DNA from 3 places in the Psychrobacillus sp. PGGUH221 genome. Region 2 is predicted to be linked to each of the others. Evidence: riboswitches for the same ligand, from Rfam matches in the RefSeq annotation. Region 2 holds a riboswitch; each other region holds the start of a gene.

Region 1 (6,963 bases), on a different contig from region 2:
GTAATTTTGCCAGTGCATTTGTCCATTTAGATGGCTGTTTCTTTAATTGCAACCAAGGAGACGTTAAAATGACACCAGCATATTCTATTTGTAATTTGTGTAGCACTTTAATAAGCAGGGTTGCTCCAAGTCCATGGCCAAGAATAAAAATTGGTAAATTATAAGTAACGGCTACTTGTAAAGCAAGCGTTATATATTCTTTATATTGTTCAAAAGATTCATTATGTATTTTTTTTCCTCTTGTCTGTTCACCATGTCCTGGTAAGTCTCCCATTACAATATGACAGTTAGAACTTCTAAACTTTTCAATTAACCAAGCATATCTTCTATGATGTTCATATGCACTATGAACAATGACAATTACTGCTTTAGGTTTTTCTTCTGCTTCCCATTTCCACATGAACATCACCTCTTGTTTTGTTTTGTACCGAATGTCTACTTCAATTATTTGATTATTTTTCTTCATTTGATAACATTAATTATATTCTATTTACATAAGGAGCGTGAGCATATTGATTTATCCATTTAAAGGCAAATATCCAACAATAGATGAATCTGCATTTATTGCTGATTATGTCACAATTACAGGCGATGTGACAATCGGACAAGAGTCTACAATTTGGTTTAATACGGTAATCAGAGGGGACGTTGCTCCTACGATTATTGGACGAAGAGTGAGTATCCAAGATTTATGTTGTTTGCATCAAAGTCCTAATAACCCTCTTGTTATTGAAGATGAAGTGACAATTGGACACCAAGTAACGTTACATAGCTGTACTATTCGAAAAGGTGCGTTGATTGGAATGGGCTCTATTATTTTGGATGGAGCTGAGATCGGTGAAGGTGCATTTATCGGTGCTGGAAGTTTAGTAACCCAAGGTAAGAAAATTCCCCCTAATTCACTTGCCATAGGTAGTCCTGCAAAAGTTGTTCGGGAGCTGTCTAAGGAAGACAAAGAAGATGTGCAACGTATTATTCGTGAATACGTAGAAAAAGGACAGTATTATAAATCACTTCAAAAATAAAACTTATTTTCTTTAAAAAAGAGGCTATCCTATAACAGGAAGCCTCTTCTTTATTATTTGTTATAAACCAGCTTTTTGTCTTAACAAATCTGCTTTATCTGTTCTTTCCCATGGTGCATCAATGTCAGTACGACCAAAATGTCCATAAGCAGCTGTTTGCTTGTAAATAGGACGACGAAGGTCTAGCATTTTAATAATACCAGCTGGACGAAGGTCAAACAATTCACGAATATGTGAAACTAATTTTGCCTCTTCTACTTTTCCAGTACCAAATGTGTCTACTGCGATTGATACAGGTTGTGCTACACCAATTGCATAGGCAAGTTGTACTTCACAACGATCTGCAAGTCCTGCTGCAACAATATTTTTTGCAACGTAACGAGCAGCATATGCTGCAGAACGGTCTACTTTTGTTGGATCTTTACCAGAGAACGCACCGCCTCCATGACGAGCATATCCACCGTAAGTATCTACAATAATTTTACGACCTGTTAAACCTGCATCCCCTTGTGGTCCACCAATTACGAAACGACCAGTTGGGTTAATGAAATATTTAGTATTTTCATCAATTAAATTAGCAGGAACAATTGGATTGATAACTACTTCTTTTAAATCTTTTTGAATTTGTTCTAACGTTACTTCTGGGTGATGCTGAGTCGAAATAACAATTGTATCTATATGAACAGGATTGTTATTTTCATCATACTCCACAGTTACTTGTGTTTTACCATCTGGACGTAAATAGTCTAAAGTTTCGTCTTTACGAACGTCTGCTAAACGACGAGCCAACTGATGAGCTAAACTAATTGGAAGTGGCATAAGTTCAGGTGTTTCATTACATGCGTAACCAAACATTAAACCTTGGTCTCCTGCTCCAATTGCTTCAATATCAGAATCTGTCATAGATCCTTCACGTGCCTCTAAAGCTTGGTCAACCCCTTGAGCAATATCAGCTGATTGCTCATCAATAGAAGTTAATACTGCTGAAGTTTCAGAGTCAAAACCATATTTTGCGCGAGTGTAGCCGATTTCTTTAATAGTTGAACGTACAACTTTTGGAATATCAACATAAGTGGATGTTGTGATTTCCCCTGCAACTAATACTAACCCTGTAGTCACTGTTGTTTCACAAGCAACACGTGCGTTTGGATCTTCCGTAAGAATTGCATCTAGAATTGCATCTGAAATTTGATCACAAATTTTATCTGGATGCCCTTCTGTAACTGATTCAGATGTAAATAATCTGCGTTGTGTCATAGAATATTCCTCCTATATCCTGCGAGATCTCTCTCAAGAATTGATACGGTACTCATTCCCATGTCAAGCCATTTCAAATCAAATAGATTAAACTTGAAGCCGTTTCGGACTTGGCACACAAGGATAAAGGGCGATGTTATAAAAAAAACCTCTCACTCACGTTTGATTACATGAGGAAAGGCTATTAATATCATAAGCACCTTTCACTCTTATCAATCAAGGAATCTCACCTTGTCTCAGGTTGGGCACCTTTGCAATAGAAAAAATTACAGGTTGCCGGGTTTCATAGGGCCTGACCCCTCCACCAGCTCGGGATAAGAGTATCCGTTCAATTTACCATCATACGTAAGTTGTAACGAGAAGTCAATATTTATTTGTTGACAATTTATTCACAAACAAAAAATAATCAATCCATTAGTATAGACTATTAAGCTAAATGTGTTATACTAATTCACATATGAATGCTATATCCCTTTATTTTTTTAGGGAAAACAATAAAAAGGATGGTATACCAATATGAATTCAATCGATACTGTGAGTGAACTGAACGAATTGTTAGCTGGAGAGAATGTACACATTCAGTTATCAGTGCCGCAACTTGTGGAAAAAGCAACATCAAGAGGTGAGGCTGTTTTAACATCTACAGGAGCAGTGAAAGCAGAAACAGGTAAATATACAGGTCGTTCTCCACAAGATAAGTACATTGTAGATGAACCTATATCAAGAGACAAAATCGATTGGGGTCCTGTAAACCAACCAATTTCTTCTGAAATTTTCGAGTCACTCTATAAAAAAGTAACAGACTACCTTGCAACACAAGATGAACTATTTGTGTTCAAAGGATTTGCAGGTGCGGATAAGGATTCACGCTTAGGAATTCAAGTAATAAATGAATATGCATGGCACAATCTATTTGCCCATCAGTTATTCATTCGTCCTTCAGAAGAAGAACTGACAACCCATAAAGCAGATTTCACAATTGTCAGTGCGCCTAACTTTAAAGCAAATCCAGCAGTGGACGGTACAAAATCAGAAACATTTATTATCGTTTCAATGGAAAAACGCATTGTATTAATCGGTGGTACTGAATATGCTGGAGAAATGAAAAAATCTATATTCTCTATTATGAACTATTTGCTGCCAGAAGCAAACATTTTACCTATGCACTGTTCTGCAAACGTTGGTGAAGATGGTGATGTAGCATTATTCTTTGGTCTTTCAGGAACAGGAAAAACAACACTTTCTGCAGACGCAGGACGTAAATTAATCGGTGATGACGAACACGGTTGGTCTGATAATGGAGTATTTAACATTGAAGGTGGATGCTACGCTAAATGTATCGACCTAACTCGTGAAAATGAGCCTCAAATTTTTGACGCGATTACATTTGGAACGGTTTTAGAAAACGTCGTAGTAGATGCTGAAACACGTATCGCTAATTATGCTGATAATTCTTTAACTGAGAATACACGTGCTGCATACCCAATCCAAAATATTGAAAATATAGTAGACCCATCTGTAGCTGGTCACCCAAATACAATTATTTTCTTAACTGCTGATGCTTTCGGCGTATTGCCTCCAATCAGTAAATTAACGAAAGAACAAGCAATGTACCACTTCCTAAGTGGATTCACGTCTAAATTAGCAGGTACTGAGCGTGGAATAACTTCTCCACAACCAGCTTTCTCAACTTGCTTCGGTTCTCCATTCCTACCATTGCATGCAACTGTTTATGCTGAAATGCTTGGGAAGAAAATCGATGAACACGGTGCACAAGTATTTTTAGTAAACACTGGCTGGACTGGTGGAGAATACGGTGTTGGAAGCCGTATGAAGCTTTCTTACACACGTACAATGGTTCGTGCTGCAATTGAAGGTAAGCTAAATGAAGTAGAAACAGAAACTGACGCAGTATTTGGCTTATCAATTCCTACACAAGTAGAAGGTGTTCCTTCTGAAGTATTAGTACCACGTAATGCTTGGGAAGATAAAGCTGCATACGACCAAAAAGCTAGCGAGCTTGCTCAAGCGTTCCGTGAAAACTTTAAAAAGTTTGGAACTGTATCAGAAGATATCACGCTAAAAGGTGGACCTTTAGCATAATAAAAAATGCAAAGCTGCTTAATGTAGTTTTCCAAAGAATAAAGAGGATGTCCCATTCATATGGTGACATCCTCTTTTTTAGTCTGCATAATCATCATAATAATGCGTTATAACCGAAGGAGAAAAGATGGATATAAAATTCTTCGCCTCTTCTTCGTCTACCTTATATAATATGATCTCTGATCCATAATGACTTATTTCTAACCGTTCATCACCGTCTACGTGAAAGAACATAGCGAACCATTTCAATCCACCATTTACGTCAATTGTATGACTTCTAAAAAAAAGTCGATTATCCTCATTCAGATTAATTGTTAATACCTTCATTAATCCTTCATCCATTACCGAAATAGCTCTGGCACTTAATTCTTCAATCGCAGCTAATTCTTCTTTCCAACAATGAATGACGACTTCCTGAAATTCCGAAGTATAATTATCCCAAAGATCTGTCCAAAAACTCGTATTAGTTGCGAACGAAGATTTATCATTTGTACTTGTTGTTTCAATAGATACGACAATGTTACCCATCTATTAAACCCCTTTCTGCATTCTCATCCACATACAAGCATCCTTCACCACTTGTCGATTGACTTTGCTTGGAAAGAAATGCGTGAAGTCGTGAAAATACCATGTCTCTACAATCTTATCATTCCCTAATAACGCTTCTTCTAATACCTTCGCATGTTCAAATGATACATTCAAATCCTTTTTACCGTGAATGATTAGCGATGCTGCTTTTATTTCATTAATATGAGCAAGGGCATTACGATTTTCGTATGCTTCTACGTTTTTAGTCGGTGTACCTCCTATAACGCGCTTCATCATTCGTCTCATGTCGGTTCGTTCATCATAGGTTAAAAAAATATCTGAAACACCAGCCCATGTTACAAGGGAAGTAATATCATTTCGTAAAATTGCAATCCAAAGAGCCATAATACCACCTCTTGAAAAGGCAAATAAGTGAATTCGATTTATAAGACAAAACTGCTTTAAAACATCTACTGCATAAACTGCATCCCACCGATCCTCGCCAGCAAATTCATCTCTTCCTTCCCCTCCTCGGTTTCCACGGTAATAAGGAGCGAATACGACAAAACCTTCAGTGGCAATTTGTGCAATTCTGGCTGGTCTTACCATTCCTATACTTTGCATACCGCCCCTACAATATAAAATACCCTCGTAAGAACCATTTTTTATAGGCTCCGCAAGCATTCCTTTTACCCGATATCCGCAGGACCAATAAGTAATTTCAGATAGCTTAATACGCGGATTTGGTGATGGATAACTTTTAATTCTCTCGATTGTTCCATTTTCCTTCAAGCGCGCTCACCTTTTCTAATATCGCCTTCATACCAGCATCTCTCATGTGAAAGCTAAAATTATTATTATGTAAAAAATCATCTGTACTTAACCAAAGAGCACCGTCAGTTTCGAAATTTGGTCTCTTCTCTTCAATATACCCAACCTCTGCAATAAACACTGCCTTACAAAATGGTTTCTCATCATGTACAAGGTATTCTGCCAACCATTCTACATTTATTATCTCCACATTTGTCTCTTCCCAAGTTTCTCTTATAGCAGCTTCTAGTATAGATTCGTTCCCTTCCACTTTTCCTCCAGGAAACTCTATCCCCCTCTTTGGATGCTTTGTTAATAGCCATTTTTTTTGATGTTTTGCTAACACTAAAACATGTCGAGCTTCAATAGAGAAAGTATTTTTTTCAAAAGACAACTCCACTTGAATTCCATTTAAATCTTTAAAAGAAATTATCATCATTTCCCTCACTACTAAGTCTTTTTTTACGCCTAGTTATACTTCATTGTTGATATGCCAAGCTATTAAACGGTACTGTGCAAAGCTCATCGCAAACGTGTAATGTTCATGAAAAGGATAGATACCAGGGACCTACTGATTCTCTGAATTTTCATACGTGGCGTGTCGAGCTTACATCCATGTTCTCTATTTAACCGTAATAATTAATTGATAATAGACCAATATCCGAGCATGATTCCTATATCAGCTAAACTATGACTGATAATTGGTGCGGTTAAAGAATTTAATTTAAATCGAAATATTCCCCACATACAGCCTGCTAAAAAAACGGGGAGTATTGCTAACACATTAAAAGGAAAAGTAAAAATTTCTATTACAATGATTAAATGATATAAGCTGTAGAAAAAAGAGGGAATGAATATAGACATAATATTGCCTACTCTATCCAATAATCGAGAATAGATAAATTCTCTCCAATAAAATTCTTCTAAAAAAGGATTGATTAGTACTAACACTAGCACAAATAAAATAACCTTTGTTCCTACAAAGTCCCATTTTTCCAACAAACTCTTCAAATGTGTAATATCGATTACTGGAAAATAAGATACAAAACTATAGATGGAAAATAAACACACTAAACCGCTAATAAGCCCCACTACAATATTCTTTTTGGTTAGTGGTAGCATTACACGATATCTGCTTTTTTTATCCCAAAATCTGATAATTAGAGGAACAAACAATAACCACCCATAAAAAAGAAAAAAAGTGATTAAAACATTATTTAATACAGCAAGCCCAAGGAAA
Region 2 (6,963 bases):
TGATCGAAGCATTAAACCAATTCCTAGGCCAACAAAAATCCCACCACTTATCGCTCCAGCCAATTCATTCGTAATTAATTTCTGCCCTGCAATATGTAAAGGATAGAAGAAATCAATGATTACTGAAGAAAATAATAATCCATGAATACCATTATAAAAAAATGTTCGATAGTTCATCCAAGCTATTAAAAATATCGGCAAACTGACACAAATAATAGCAATCCCAACTTTTACATTAAATAAATAATGAATGATTAAACTTATACCAATGGCTCCGCCGTCCAATAGATGATAAGGAACAATAAAAAAATTGATTCCGATTGCTATTAAAATACTTCCTAAAAAAATAATAAGAGACTTTTGTAAAAACATGATCATCACCTTTCCGCATATAAAAATATATGTTTGAGGAATGAAAAAAACACAGGAAAAAAATAATCCTGTGTTCGGTAATCTTATGTTATTTTGATTGGGCAAAAGTTGACGGCATTACAACTGCAATTACTTCTCCTTTAGCACAAAGTACGTCACCTGCAAATACTTCAGTTGTCACTTTCCATTTCTTCGGATGAATCTCTTCTACTGTACCTATCGCTTTAAGCAACACATTTTTCGGAGTAGGTTTTAAGAAATCAACATGCAATGAGCCTGTTACGAAACGAGGTGGTGTTTCACCGCTTCCCGGCTCATGACCATTCTTCCGATGTAAAGCAAGAGATGCGGATCCTGTCCCATGGCAATCTACTAGTGCACCTATTAATCCTCCGTACACAAATCCTGGTATTGCAATATGTTCTTCTCTTGGCTCATATACAGTTTCCGTCTGGTCCCCATTCCAGTACGTTCGTAAATGATACCCGTCTTCGTTTAATCTACCACACCCATAACACCAAGCAAAATCATCTGGATAGTCATCCTGAATAGCGCGAATATTTTCTTCCATCTCTCAAATCCCCCTTGTTTTTAAAGATACTTATATAATACTTCTCTTCTATCTTGAAATATAGGAATTCTTTTTCGAACATCTTCAATTTCATTTATATCAATATCCACTAGTTTAACCTTTTCTTCATTTTCGCCTACCCACAATACTTCTCCCCATGGGGCTATTACCATCGAATTACCATCAAATGAATTGTTTGGATCACTTCCTACACGGTTTACAGCAACAATAAAAATTTGATTTTCAATAGCTCTTGCCTGCAACAATATTTTCCAGTGATCAATTCGTGCATCTGGCCATTGAGCTGGAATAAACATTACCTTTGCACCACTTAATGCATGAGCTCGTGTCCATTCAGGGAAGCGTAAATCATAACAAATAATTCCACCCATTTTGACACCATCTAATGTAAATAGGTTCTTTTCATTACCTTCTTCCAAATAATGGTGTTCATCCATTAATTTAAATAGGTGTGCCTTGTTATATTCGGAAATTATCTCTCCATGAGAATTTGTAACGTACATTGTATTGTAAAACTGCTCCCCTTTTTTGGTAGAAACAGATCCCCCAACTATATGAATGTTTAATTCTTTGGACAATCGAGAAAATAATTTTTTCGTAGTTTCGCCTTCCAAGTCCGCGATTTCTATTAATCTCTTTAAATCATACCCTGTATTCCACATCTCTGGTAATACAACAATTTTAGCTCCTAAAGAGGCTGCTTCTCTTACTTTTTCTTCAACCTTCAAAAAATTTTCTTTTGGCGCTCCAAACGCAATATCTAATTGAACACATGCAACTTTCATTTCGCCACCACCTATAGACATAATACTAAAAAGATTATAAGATTTGTCTAATCTATGCAACTATTTAGAAAAAGAGGTATCACACATGGAATTTTCAAATCGACTAAAAAATTTACCTACTCAATTTTTTGCAACACTTGTTCAAAAAGTAGCATTAGCTGTGTCAGAAGGAAGAGATGTCATAAACTTAGGTCAGGGCAATCCAGATCAACCTACTCCTGAACATATAGTTAGAGCATTGCAAGATGCAGCAACAAATCCTTTAGCACACAAATACTCCCCTTTTCGAGGAATAAATGAGTTAAAACAAGCAGCTGCAGACTTTTATAAACGTGAGTACAATGTAGAAATAGATCCATATACCGAAGTAGCAATAATGTTCGGAACGAAGATTGGTCTAGTTGAATTACCATTAGCGATGATGAACGAAAATGAACTAATGCTCTTACCAGATCCAGGTTATCCAGATTACTTATCAGGTGTGGGGCTAGCAAGTGTTCGATTTGAAACAATGCCTTTACTAGAAGAAAACAACTTTCTTCCTGATTACAGTAAATTAACAGAAATACAAAAAGAAGATGCGAAGTTAATGTACTTAAATTATCCAAACAATCCTACTGGGGCAACTGCAACAAAGGATTTTTTTGAAGAGACTGTTGCACTTGCAAAAGAATCAGATATAGCGATTGTTCACGACTTTGCCTATGGAGGAATTGGTTTTGACGGTCAAAAACCAATCAGCTTTTTACAGGTTAAAGGTGCAAAAGATGTAGGTATAGAGATGTATACCCTTTCTAAAACTTATAATATGGCGGGTTGGAGGGTTGGCTTCGCAGTTGGAAACCCAAAAATAATTGAAGCGATCAATATTATTCAAGATCATTTATTTGTTAGTCTGTTCCCTGCAATCCAAACTGCTGCCGCTGCTGCACTAAATGAGAGCCAGGAATGTGTCAATGAACTTGTTTCTTTGTATGAAGGTAGAAGAAATGCATTAGTAGATGCTTGCTCAAGAATAGGATGGAATGTCAAAGCACCAAAAGGCTCCTTTTTTGCATGGTTACCAGTTGCAAAAGGTTACACAAGTCAAGAATTTGCAAACTTACTTTTAGAAAAAGCCGATGTAGCTGTAGCTCCTGGAAATGGTTTCGGATCCTTTGGTGAAGGCTATGTCCGTGTTGGGTTATTAGTGGATGAAGTTCGATTGGTAGAAGCTATAAATCGTATTGAAAAACTAAATCTATTTTAATAAAAATATCGATTTACTTTTGTAAATTGCTCAGATTGTAGAATAAAGGCAGTTTGCTAATTGAACGTTCATTATTTTTGATTTTTTGCCGTCATTTTCTTTTACCTCAATATTATTCTTCCTAAGTATATAGAAAATAATAGGGTAGCAATTTATTAGTTTGGAGAAGCGTCCACTCGACTCCTGCGGGAAAGCGAGACAGACGAGACCCCGCACGTAGCGAGAGCTGCGGAGGAGGCTCGGCGCTCGCCCGCGGAAAGCGAGGGGTAAGCTTCGGAAAACCTTATTTATCCTTTATAAAATAATTCGAGTTTGTCATAACAAACTAGAGTTAGCAAACTTCTTTTTGTCTACAACTTACCCGACCGATTTACTTTTGTAAATCGGGTTTTTTATTACAGATTATTTGTTGAAGTTTTATTAGAATCCACTGGGTAAAATTGGTTTGCTCCTGTTTCCTCATCAAACTTACGATGAAACTCCATTCCAGTAACTTCAGCTAAAACTATATCAACCGTAATAACAGTGTTTTCTCCTTTGATAAAATGACCTCCAAAAATGTTGCCATGTTGATCACACATGGACCCGTGAAAATGAGTTTCGTATTCCCCTTCCCTTTTACATACAACACCTGTCCCTTGTAAAAATTCTATTGGACCCTCTTTTACTATAAGGTCATTATATCCAACACCAATTTTAGAGCTTTTATTCGATACAAGATAAACAAAACCACTTCGTTGAAAACTTCCAAAACAACTTATGATTGTTGCATATTCGATACAATTTACTTTACATAATTGCTCAATTCCTTCTAGTAAATCTGTTCCATAAATTAGTCTTGCACCAACAGTTTTACCTAACTGACCAGTGGCATAATTTGCTCTTATTAAAGACATAAAATTCATCATCCCTGCATATTTATTTATTGATAATAACTTTAAACTAACCCGACTGAAAATTTCAACTAGAAAAAATTTGTTGACTTTAATAAGTTGATGTAGTAAATTAACTTTTATGGAATAGCTGAAAAATTAAATAGCTTTTATCTCTTATCAAGAGTAGCTGAGGGACTGGCCCGTTGAAGCTCGGCAACCATCTACATTTTTAATGTAGAAAGGTGCTAAATCCTGCAAAACATTTGTTTTGACAGATAAGAGAGGACAATCATATTTTTGTGTGCCTCTCTTTCTGTGAAAGAGAGGCTTTTTATATTTATTCAACAATACTAATAAATTATAGGAGGAAAAGAAATGAAAAAATTTGGTTTGCTTTTATCAACAGTACTTTTATCTGGAGCACTTGCAGCATGTGGGGATAGCTCTAGTGAAGGAGAAAAAACGGAAGCGTTAAATGAGAAAAAATTAGTAGTAGGAGTTACAGCAGGTCCCCATGAACAAATTGTTGAAGTTGCAAAAGAAGTAGCTGCAAAAGACGGTCTGGAAATTGAATTAAAAGTTTTCTCTGATTACATACTTCCAAACACTGCACTATCTGAAGAAGACTTAGATGCTAACAGTTATCAGCATGAGCCCTTCTTAAATACTTTTAATGAAGACCATGGAACAGATTTAGTACCTGTTGGGAAAACAATTCTAAATCCTATGGGAGTTTACTCAGACAAATTTGACTCAATCGATGATCTTCCAGACGGAGCAACTTTTGGTTTACCTAACGATCCAACTAACGGCGCTCGTGCACTATACATTTTAGAAGAACATGGACTAATCAAAATAAAAGAGGATAAAAGAGAAACTGCTTCCATCTATGATCTAGAAGAAAACCCAAAAAATTTAAAATTCATTGAGCTAGAAGCAGCTCAAATCCCTAAACAGTTAAGCGAAGTTGATGCAGCAGCAATCAACACTAACTTTGCTTTAGATGCGGGTATTAATCCAAAAGAAGATTCTATTTTACTAGAGTCATCTAATTCACCTTATGTAAACTACATTGTTGTACGCGCTGAGAATAAAGACGACCCAACGATTCAAAAGTTTGTAAAAGCATATCAATCAGAAGAAGTTAAAAAATTCATCGAAGAAGAATTTCAAGGTTCTGTATTACCTAGCTGGGAAGAGTAGATAATATTCGAAAACGTTACCGACCTTGGTAACGTTTTCTTTAGAAAGGAAGACAAACAATGATTGTATTAGAAAATATATCGAAAGAATTTAACAGCAAGAATGGCATTGTAAAAGCAGTGAAGAATGTCAATATTCATGTAAAAAAAGGCGAAATTCATGGAGTAATAGGATACAGCGGGGCCGGAAAGAGTACACTCATTCGTTGCGTAAACCTGCTAGAAAAACCTACTCAAGGCAAAGTTATCATTAACGGCAAGGAAGCTACCTCCCTTCCCCTTCCTAAACTAAGAGAAGTCCGAAATAAAATCGGAATGATTTTCCAAGGATTCAACTTATTAAAAACAGCTACTGTTTACGATAATATAGCCATCCCTCTAAAACTTCTTGGGTATGATCAAACAGAAGTAAAAACGAGAGTAAACAAATACTTAGAAATTGTAGGGCTGACTGATAAACATCATAACTATCCAAATCAATTATCAGGTGGTCAAAAGCAAAGGGTCGCAATTGCACGTGCTCTTGCGCAAGAACCGGAAGTGTTATTAAGTGACGAAGCAACTAGTGCGCTTGATCCTGAAACAACCGATTCTATCTTAGAACTATTATTAAAAATTAATAGAGAACTAGGAATAACAATTTTACTGATCACGCATGAAATGAATGTGATTCAAAAGATTTGTGATTATGTATATGTAATGGAAAATGGAGAAGTGGTTGAGCAGAACACTGCTATTAATCTATTCACTAAACCAAGTCATCCAACTACTAAAAAGTTTTTAAGTACAATTAGTCAGCGAAATCTCTCTCCTACTTTGATTACTCAGTTAAATGTTACAGGAGCTGTTACACGTTTAACATTTGTTGGAGAAAGTACAGGTAAGCCTCTACTCGCAGAAGTTAGCCAAAAGTTCAATGTTCAGCCAAATATTTTAACTGCTAATATTATTGAATTAAAAAATGGGATCGTTGGAAACATTGTCGTTCATTTAATTGGTGTGAAGGAACAAGTAACTGCTGCACTAAAATTTCTCGAAGACCACGGAGTTGGTACTGAGGATTTGGAGGGACAATCATGAACAGATATGAACAGTTTACAGAGCAATGGTTACCGATTATCGGAAAATCAGTGATTGAAACATTCCAAATGGTTGGTATTTCACTGTTCTTCTCTGTCCTAATCGGAATTCCTTTAGGAATTTTAATCGTATTAACTAGACCAGGTCAGGCATTACAAAATAAAGTTTTGTATCAAATTAGTAATTTATTTATTAACATAGTACGTTCAGTTCCATTTATCATTTTACTCTTTTTTATACTTCCTTTTACGAAAATAATTGTTGGTACAACAATCGGTGTTAAAGGAGTTATAGTTCCATTAGTTATCTATACCGCTCCCTATATCGCACGTTTAATGGAGTCTGCCTTACTTGAAGTAGAGAATGGTGTAATTGAGGCCTATACAGCGATGGGGATAAAAACTAGATCGATAATTTGGCATGTACTTTTAAGAGAAGCACGCCCTTCTATCATTTTAGGATTAACTATTTCAACAGTTAGTTTAATTGGCGCAACTGCCATGGCTGGAATGGTCGGAGCTGGTGGACTTGGAGATTTAGCCTACCGTTTTGGACATTTACGTTACGAAGTTGATGTAATGTACGCTACTGTCTTTATTTTAATTATCCTCGTACAAAGTATTCAATCCATCGGCAATAGATTAGCAGCAAGATTGAAGAAAGATTAATCGGAGGTTTTCATATGACTAACTATTTGTATGTTGAACGTAACGGATCAATCGCTACTCTCATTATTAATCGGGCAGAGAAGAAAAACTCTTTTTCACTCGCTATGTTTAAACAGCTAGGTATTATTTTGGATGAGCTC
Region 3 (6,963 bases), on a different contig from region 2:
CATCTCCGTCTTCATCTACATATTTACCGGATTCCGTTACCTTATCTCCAGAATTATGATAATGACTTTCCGAATGCTTCCAATAGGTCGAAATTTCCGATTCTGGGCAAGAAGGAAATTTATCGCCCTTATATAATGTTTTCGTAATACCAGCTTCGCAAGTGTATTCTCCTGTTTCTTTTACGATGTCGTCTGTTGAGTGTTCATATAGATGATTGGTCATAGAATATTCCTCCTTCAATTAATAACGTATAATTTATTTACCCATGAAGTAATTAATAAAACATTAGGAAAACAAAATCATACAGTACGATTAAAGATATCAACAAGTTCTCCACAACTTGGAGCAAGAGAAAAGTGTGTGATCAAAATAAAATCACACACTTTTTATGTTAATTTATGAAGTTAACTCTTTTTTGGGGGGAAATGGTCGGTCTATTGAATAAACTAGTCGCTTTATATCTTATTTGGTTGCTCTGATCCACACTTTACCAACATATTTTATTTCCAAACGTCTTCTGCGATTTGAACGACATGGCGGATTTTTTCCCATTGTTCTTCTTCTGTAAGAATGTTTCCTTCCTCCGTAGAAGAGAAGCCGCATTGTGGACTTAAGCATAACTGTTCTAGAGGCACATATTTTGTTGCTTCTGCAATTCTTGCTTTTATTTGGTCCGCGTCTTCTAAAGCACCATGTTTGGAAGTTATTAAACCAAGTACGATATATAAATCAGAACGGTTCACATGACGAAGTGGTTCAAAGCTTCCAGAGCGCTCATCGTCAAATTCTAAGAAAAGACCGTCTACATTTAGTCCACCAAAAATCGTTTCCGAAACCAACTCATAGCTTCCGCTCGTAATATATGTAGAACGGAAATTACCACGACAAATATGCATAGTTACGAGCATATCATCAGGTCTTTTTGCGATGGATTCGTTGATGGCGCGTGCAGAAAGTTGAAGAGCATGCTCCAAATCTAAACCGCGTTCTTTTAAAGAAGCAATGCCTTCCTCAGAAAAAGAGGTTGCCCAAGATGTATCATCGATTTGTAGATATCGACAGCCCTCATCATATAATGCCTGAATTACGTCTTGATATGCAGCGATTAAATCATTAAATAAATCTTCGTCACTGCTATATACGCCTTCTTCAATTGTTGCTCTATAGTAAAGCATATTTGGGCTCGGGATAGTAAACTTAACAACGGAGTCTCCAGCGATACTTTTTAGAAACTTGAAGTGATCAATCATATAATGAGTGCTAAAACCGAGCTTACCTGTTACTTTAATACCGTGTGCTCTAGTTTGTACTCCTTTAAAGGAGAGTCCTTTATCTGTTTCATAGAACTCTACTCCATCAAGGCCTCCTAGAAAGTCAAAGTGCCACCATTTACGACGAAATTCCCCATCTGTAACGGATACTAACCCTGTCTTTTTTTGTTTTTCTACTAGTTTTATAATCTCTTCGTTTTCGATCTGTTTTAATTGATCTGCAGTAATTTCTTTATTTTCATATTGTAAACGAGCTTGTTTTAAACGTTCTGGACGTAAAAAACTTCCAACGTGATCTGCTTTAAAAGGCGCTTTAAGTACTAATTGATTTGTCATGTTAAATTCCAACTTTCTCTATTAGTTTTGCAGCTACTAGAAGTGCTTGATCGAAGTCTGCTATTAAATCATCTACATTTTCTAAACCAACTGAGAATCGAAGTAATCCATCAGTGATTCCTCGTTTTTCCCGTTCCGATTTTGGCATAGCGGCATGGGACATCTGGGCAGGGTGGGAAAGAATAGATTCCACTCCGCCAAGACTTACAGCGAAAACAGGAATCTGAACACTTTCAACAAATGCTTTTGCTATTGCTTGCGTAGGTAAACGGAAGGAGAGGACTGCCCCAGGGTTTGTTGCTTGCTGTGCATGAATTTCATATCCTGGATGGGATGTTAACCCTGGATAATAAACTTCTTCGACTAAAGTATGATTGTTTAAATAGGCAGCAATCTGTTGGGCTGAATCTGCTGATTTTTCAAATCGAACGCTCAACGTTTTAATTCCTTGAATAAGTGAAAATGAATCTTGGGCACCTAAAATCGCACCGAATGAATTTTGAAGGAATGCTAATCGTTTTCCAAGTTCCTCATCTTTTGTAACAGCTAGACCTGCAATTATGTCACTGTGTCCTGATAAAAATTTAGTAGCGCTATGTAAAACTACATCTACTCCAAGGTCGAGTGGACGTTGGTAAAGTGGTGTCATAAATGTATTATCTAAAAAGGTTAGGCAATTGTTTGCTTTAGCGAGCTCCACGATTCGATTAATATCCGTTATACCTAGACATGGATTGGATGGTGTTTCAATATAAATCAATTTTGTATTGGAGCGAATCGCTGAAGCAACGGATTCTAAATCCGTAAAATCAACGAAAGTATGCTTAATTCCAATACGAGGCAATACCTCGGTTACAAAACGAAATGTACCTCCATAGACATCTTCTGTAATAACAATATGATCACCTGCGGATAGGAGCATGAATGCGGAAGAGATTGCAGCAAGTCCGGAGGCGAATGCTAAACCTCGAGTACCACCTTCTAGTTCTGCAATCGTTTTTTCTAAAGCATCTCTCGTTGGATTTCCAGAACGGCTATAATCATATGGACCAAATTCATCAAAGCTTTCTTGATGGAAGGTAGAGGACAGATAAATCGGGACATTGACAGCACCAGTTTTTCTCTCTCCATGCCCACGAGTTGATGCCACGACAATACTCGTTTCTAATGACTCTTTATATCCACTCATTTTACGGACACCTCACTTTCCAATAATGCAAAAACTTGTTTCAAGTCGTGTATTAAGTCCTCTGCCTCTTCAACACCAACAGAGAAGCGTAATAGGCTGTTATCTACACCACGTGCTATACGTTCTTCTTCTGGAATTTCCGCGTGTGTTTGAGTTGCGGGATAGGTGATAAAACTTTCCACTCCTCCAAGGCTTTCTGCAAAAACGATTAATTGGAGGTTTTCAAGAAAGGGATTAATCCATTCACTTTTTTGTAAGCGGAAAGAAAGCATTCCGCCTTTTCCAGAATATAAAACATCCTTTACTGCTGATTCATTTTGTAAGAATTCAGCAATCTTTTTTGCATTTGCATCATGCTGTTTCATACGTAAGTGAAGTGTTTTTAACCCCCTTATTAATAACCATGAATCAAATGGAGAAAGCACTGCACCTGCTGCATTATGATTTATTAGTAATTTTTCACCTATATCGGTGCCTTTAGAAACAACGAGACCAGCAAGAACATCGTTATGGCCGCCAATGTATTTTGTGCCGCTGTGAATAACAATATCGGCACCAAGTTCAATTGGGCGCTGTAAGTAAGGGGTTAAGAATGTATTATCCACGATTAATAATAAATGATGCTTTTTAGCTAATGTCGCATATTGCTCTATGTCGATTTCTTGCATTAACGGGTTAGTAGGCGTTTCTATAAAGATTGCTTTTGTGTTTTTAGTAATGAGGGCTTCTACTTCTTGAACAGTTTCAAACTTTGAATAGGATGTGCGTATATTGTAGGAATCTGCGTACTGATTAAATAAGCGATAAGTCCCGCCATAAAGATCCTCTGGGGCAATCAGTTCATCTCCTGATTTAAATAGAGATAATACCAATTGAATTGCAGCCATACCGGAACTACAGGCAAATCCCGCTTCTCCAGCTTCTAGCTTCGCGATGCCTTCTTCTAATATAGCTCTTGTCGGGTTTTTTGTACGTGTATAGTCATAACCAGTTGATTGACCAAGTCCGGCATGCTTGTAAGCGGTAGATAAATAGATTGGTGGATTTACAGCTCCTGTCTTCGAATCACTATGGTTCCCTAATTGTACTAGCTGAGTTTCTATACTCTTTTTAGACATCATTATTCATCCTTTACTATTAAATTATAAATGCGCAAGCGCCTATGTTTGCCCCAACAAGCAAATGTGAAAAGAATGCATCTTAAGTTCACCTCATCCTGTAGTAAAGGATGCATGACCCTCATCTCCGAGCCCAGAAGACCTAGGAGGCAGCTTTTCAGCCACCGCAAAAGTTATTGTCGTCTGTGTTTGTGACGAGCTTTGCGCTGGAGCAGCTATTTCACATATAACCTCGAGGGGCAGTGCGCTGGAGTCTGCCAAAAATAAAAAAAGAGGATTCTCTAATAAGAAGAGAATCCTCAATAAAATACTGAAGTTAGTCTTCTTATCTTCAAGACGTAGAACGTCTATTGGAATTAGCACCACACCTTTATTCGGCTGGTTGCTGAGACATCTTCGGGCCAATCCCTCCGTCTCTCTTGATAAGAAATAAAATATAAAATTTTCAAAAAATTAATTTAGGTAAGTTTATCACGGGATGAATTTTTATACAAGGTCTTTTTTTATGTGTATTTCTAAATAGTACAATAGGAGGTGCTTAATTTTTCGGTATAGCAACCCAATGTCCTTTGGAGACTTCTACTAATTCTGATTGTGATAATTGATATCGATCTTTTTCCCGATTTTCTTCCATTAGTGATCGTTTTTTCTTTGCTTCAATTTTAGGATCTGGAATTGGAATTGCTGCTAATAATGATTTTGTGTATGGGTGCAATGGGTTAGAGTACAATTCTTCACTTTCTGCAAGCTCGACAATTTTTCCAGCATACATAACTGCCACTCTATCACTAATATGCTTGACCATCGATAAATCGTGGGCGATAAAGAGATAGGTAAGTCCCAACCGATGTTGAAGGTCCTCAAGTAATTCAACTATTTGTGCTTGGATAGAAACATCTAATGCGGACAATGGTTCATCACAAACAATAAAGTCAGGTTCTACTGCAAGTGCTCGAGCAATTCCTATTCTTTGTCGCTGCCCACCTGAAAACTCATGTGGATACCGCATTGCATGCTCTGGTTTTAATCCAACCATTACAAGCAATTCTTCTACTCTATTTTTTCTTTCCTCATTGTTTTTACTCAACTGATGAATATCTAATGCTTGCCCTATAATATCAAGGACTTTAAAGCGTGGGTTTAAAGACGAATAGGGATCTTGAAAGATCATTTGCATATGACGTCGCATTGTTTTCAATTCATTTTTGTTTAATCTGTTAATGGCTATACCTTGATATAATATGTCTCCATCTGTCGGCTCGTGAAGTCGTAAAACAGCTCTACCGGTTGTAGACTTTCCTGATCCAGATTCTCCAACTAAACCTAACGTTTCTCCCGGTTTTATGAAAAAGCTGATATCATCGACTGCTTTTAATACATTGCCTTTTCCGGTATGGAAATGTTGTTTTAGAGACCTAACATCGAGTAATGGTTTTCCTTCTTCTATTCCAATAGAGCGAAGAGGGGGACGTTTAGGTTTTTTCTTTTGATCCAGACGAGGAAGGGCATTGAGCAATCTTTTGGTATAAGCATGTTGAGGGTTTTCAAAGATCTCTTCTGTTGTTCCAGTTTCAACAATTTCCCCATCCTTCATCACTGCAACCCTGTCACACATACCTGCGACAACTCCTAAATCATGGGTGATCAAAATAATGGATGTTCCAAAACGTGTCTGCATATCTTTCATCAGATTTAATATTTGTGCTTGAATCGTTACATCTAGTGCTGTAGTCGGTTCATCTGCAATTAGTAAAGTAGGTCGACATGCAAGTGCAATTGCAATCATGACACGTTGACGCATTCCCCCAGAAAATTCATGTGGATATTGATTAAAACGTTCTTCACTATTTTTAATGCCTACAAGTTTAAGTAGTTCAACTGCTTGCTTGTATGCTTCCTTTTTAGATAACTTTTGATGTTTAATTAAGCTTTCAGCGATTTGCTTTCCAATTCGGATAGTAGGGTTTAGAGAGGTCATAGGATCTTGGAAAATCATACTAATATCTCTTCCACGAATACTTTCCATTTCTTTTTCTGATTTATTTACCAGATTTTCACCGAGGAACTCAATTTCTCCGTTTTTCAACAAGGAGGGAGGTGAGGGAAGAAGTCTCATAATGGAACGGGCAGTAACACTTTTTCCGCTACCAGATTCTCCAACAATACCTAAAGTTTCTCCTTTCTTCACGTCAAAACTGACACCTCGTACAGCTTCAAATTCTTTGTCGCTGGTTAGAAACGAGATATGTAGATCTTTTACTTTTAAAACCGTCTCCAACATAAACACCTTCCTAATTCTATATGTAATTAATTAAAATCCATTGACTTAATAAAAGTTCGAATCTATACTATACTATACCACTTGGATTTATACAATATAGGAAAGGAGGTAAATAGTCGTTGGGGTTAAATAAAGAGCCATCTGTCAATTTTGATATATCCCATCATCTTGCATTCATTTTCGGGAAATTGATGCAGAGAGCGCCGTTTAAATTCTTGTTGATAATTTTAGGATTTCCGTTGCATTTTATCACTTTTTTCTATTATCAATTGAAAAAGAAGAACGATACATATTCTATTATTTATGAAAAAATGAATGCTTCCTTGAAAAATTTGGGTCTTAAAGAAGAGCTGAAGAGAGAATTTGCAAACCAATATGTGCGCAAGCATGCTTTCTTTCGTGAAAAAGTAAGTGAACAGGAAATGGAGAGAGAAGTAGAAAAGCTTGCAGAGGAAAGATACACAAAAGTGCTCTCTGAAAAGATAGAGGAACAATATGAGCAAAATGGATTAAAAAAGCTAACCTATGTTTCCTTTTTTCAAAGTTTACTTAATAAAAAGGCATTTTTAGTTGTTTCATGTATTCCCGGAATACTTATGTATCTATTACTTATTTTGTATAGTAATGCTTTTGTTAAGTTTATTTTTGAACGACTAATTATGAGTATATTTGTTATAGCAGGTGTATCCATTCTAGTATTTACTATTCTATATTTATCTCCTTTTGATCCTGCAGCCAATATCTTGGGAGAAGCAGCGACGAAAGAG

What was found. Region 2 has a riboswitch for S-adenosylmethionine ahead of PGC35_RS06060 (MetQ/NlpA family ABC transporter substrate-binding protein). Riboswitches for the same ligand answer to the same signal wherever they lie in the genome.
Region 1: another riboswitch for S-adenosylmethionine. It lies ahead of metK (methionine adenosyltransferase); the one in region 2 lies ahead of PGC35_RS06060 (MetQ/NlpA family ABC transporter substrate-binding protein).
Region 3: another riboswitch for S-adenosylmethionine. It lies ahead of PGC35_RS03585 (methionine biosynthesis PLP-dependent protein); the one in region 2 lies ahead of PGC35_RS06060 (MetQ/NlpA family ABC transporter substrate-binding protein).

The regions. Positions count from the first base shown of each region.
Region 1 is NZ_JAQMHQ010000007.1:13,072-20,034, reverse strand. Features, by position in the region: gene PGC35_RS12670 (alpha/beta hydrolase) at 1-466, opposite strand, end outside; gene PGC35_RS12665 (gamma carbonic anhydrase) at 513-1,025, shown strand; gene metK (methionine adenosyltransferase) at 1,086-2,282, opposite strand; SAM riboswitch class I at 2,489-2,603, opposite strand; gene pckA (phosphoenolpyruvate carboxykinase (ATP)) at 2,799-4,385, shown strand; gene PGC35_RS12650 (hypothetical protein) at 4,464-4,913, opposite strand; gene PGC35_RS12645 (alpha/beta hydrolase family protein) at 4,917-5,705, opposite strand; gene PGC35_RS12640 (NUDIX domain-containing protein) at 5,674-6,159, opposite strand; gene PGC35_RS12635 (CPBP family intramembrane glutamic endopeptidase) at 6,363-6,963, opposite strand, start outside.
Region 2 is NZ_JAQMHQ010000003.1:42,486-49,448, reverse strand. Features, by position in the region: gene PGC35_RS06085 (YitT family protein) at 1-372, opposite strand, end outside; gene PGC35_RS06080 (PaaI family thioesterase) at 461-943, opposite strand; gene PGC35_RS06075 (carbon-nitrogen family hydrolase) at 964-1,749, opposite strand; gene PGC35_RS06070 (pyridoxal phosphate-dependent aminotransferase) at 1,835-2,998, shown strand; gene PGC35_RS06065 (PPC domain-containing DNA-binding protein) at 3,394-3,894, opposite strand; SAM riboswitch class I at 4,045-4,155, shown strand; gene PGC35_RS06060 (MetQ/NlpA family ABC transporter substrate-binding protein) at 4,249-5,076, shown strand; gene PGC35_RS06055 (methionine ABC transporter ATP-binding protein) at 5,136-6,155, shown strand; gene PGC35_RS06050 (methionine ABC transporter permease) at 6,152-6,823, shown strand; gene PGC35_RS06045 (enoyl-CoA hydratase/isomerase family protein) at 6,838-6,963, shown strand, end outside.
Region 3 is NZ_JAQMHQ010000001.1:770,734-777,696, reverse strand. Features, by position in the region: gene PGC35_RS03600 (hypothetical protein) at 1-223, opposite strand, end outside; gene PGC35_RS03595 (5-methyltetrahydropteroyltriglutamate--homocysteine S-methyltransferase) at 502-1,608, opposite strand; gene metC (cystathionine beta-lyase) at 1,610-2,797, opposite strand; gene PGC35_RS03585 (methionine biosynthesis PLP-dependent protein) at 2,794-3,915, opposite strand; SAM riboswitch class I at 4,238-4,344, opposite strand; gene PGC35_RS03580 (ABC transporter ATP-binding protein) at 4,454-6,196, opposite strand; gene PGC35_RS03575 (ABC transporter permease) at 6,388-6,963, shown strand, end outside.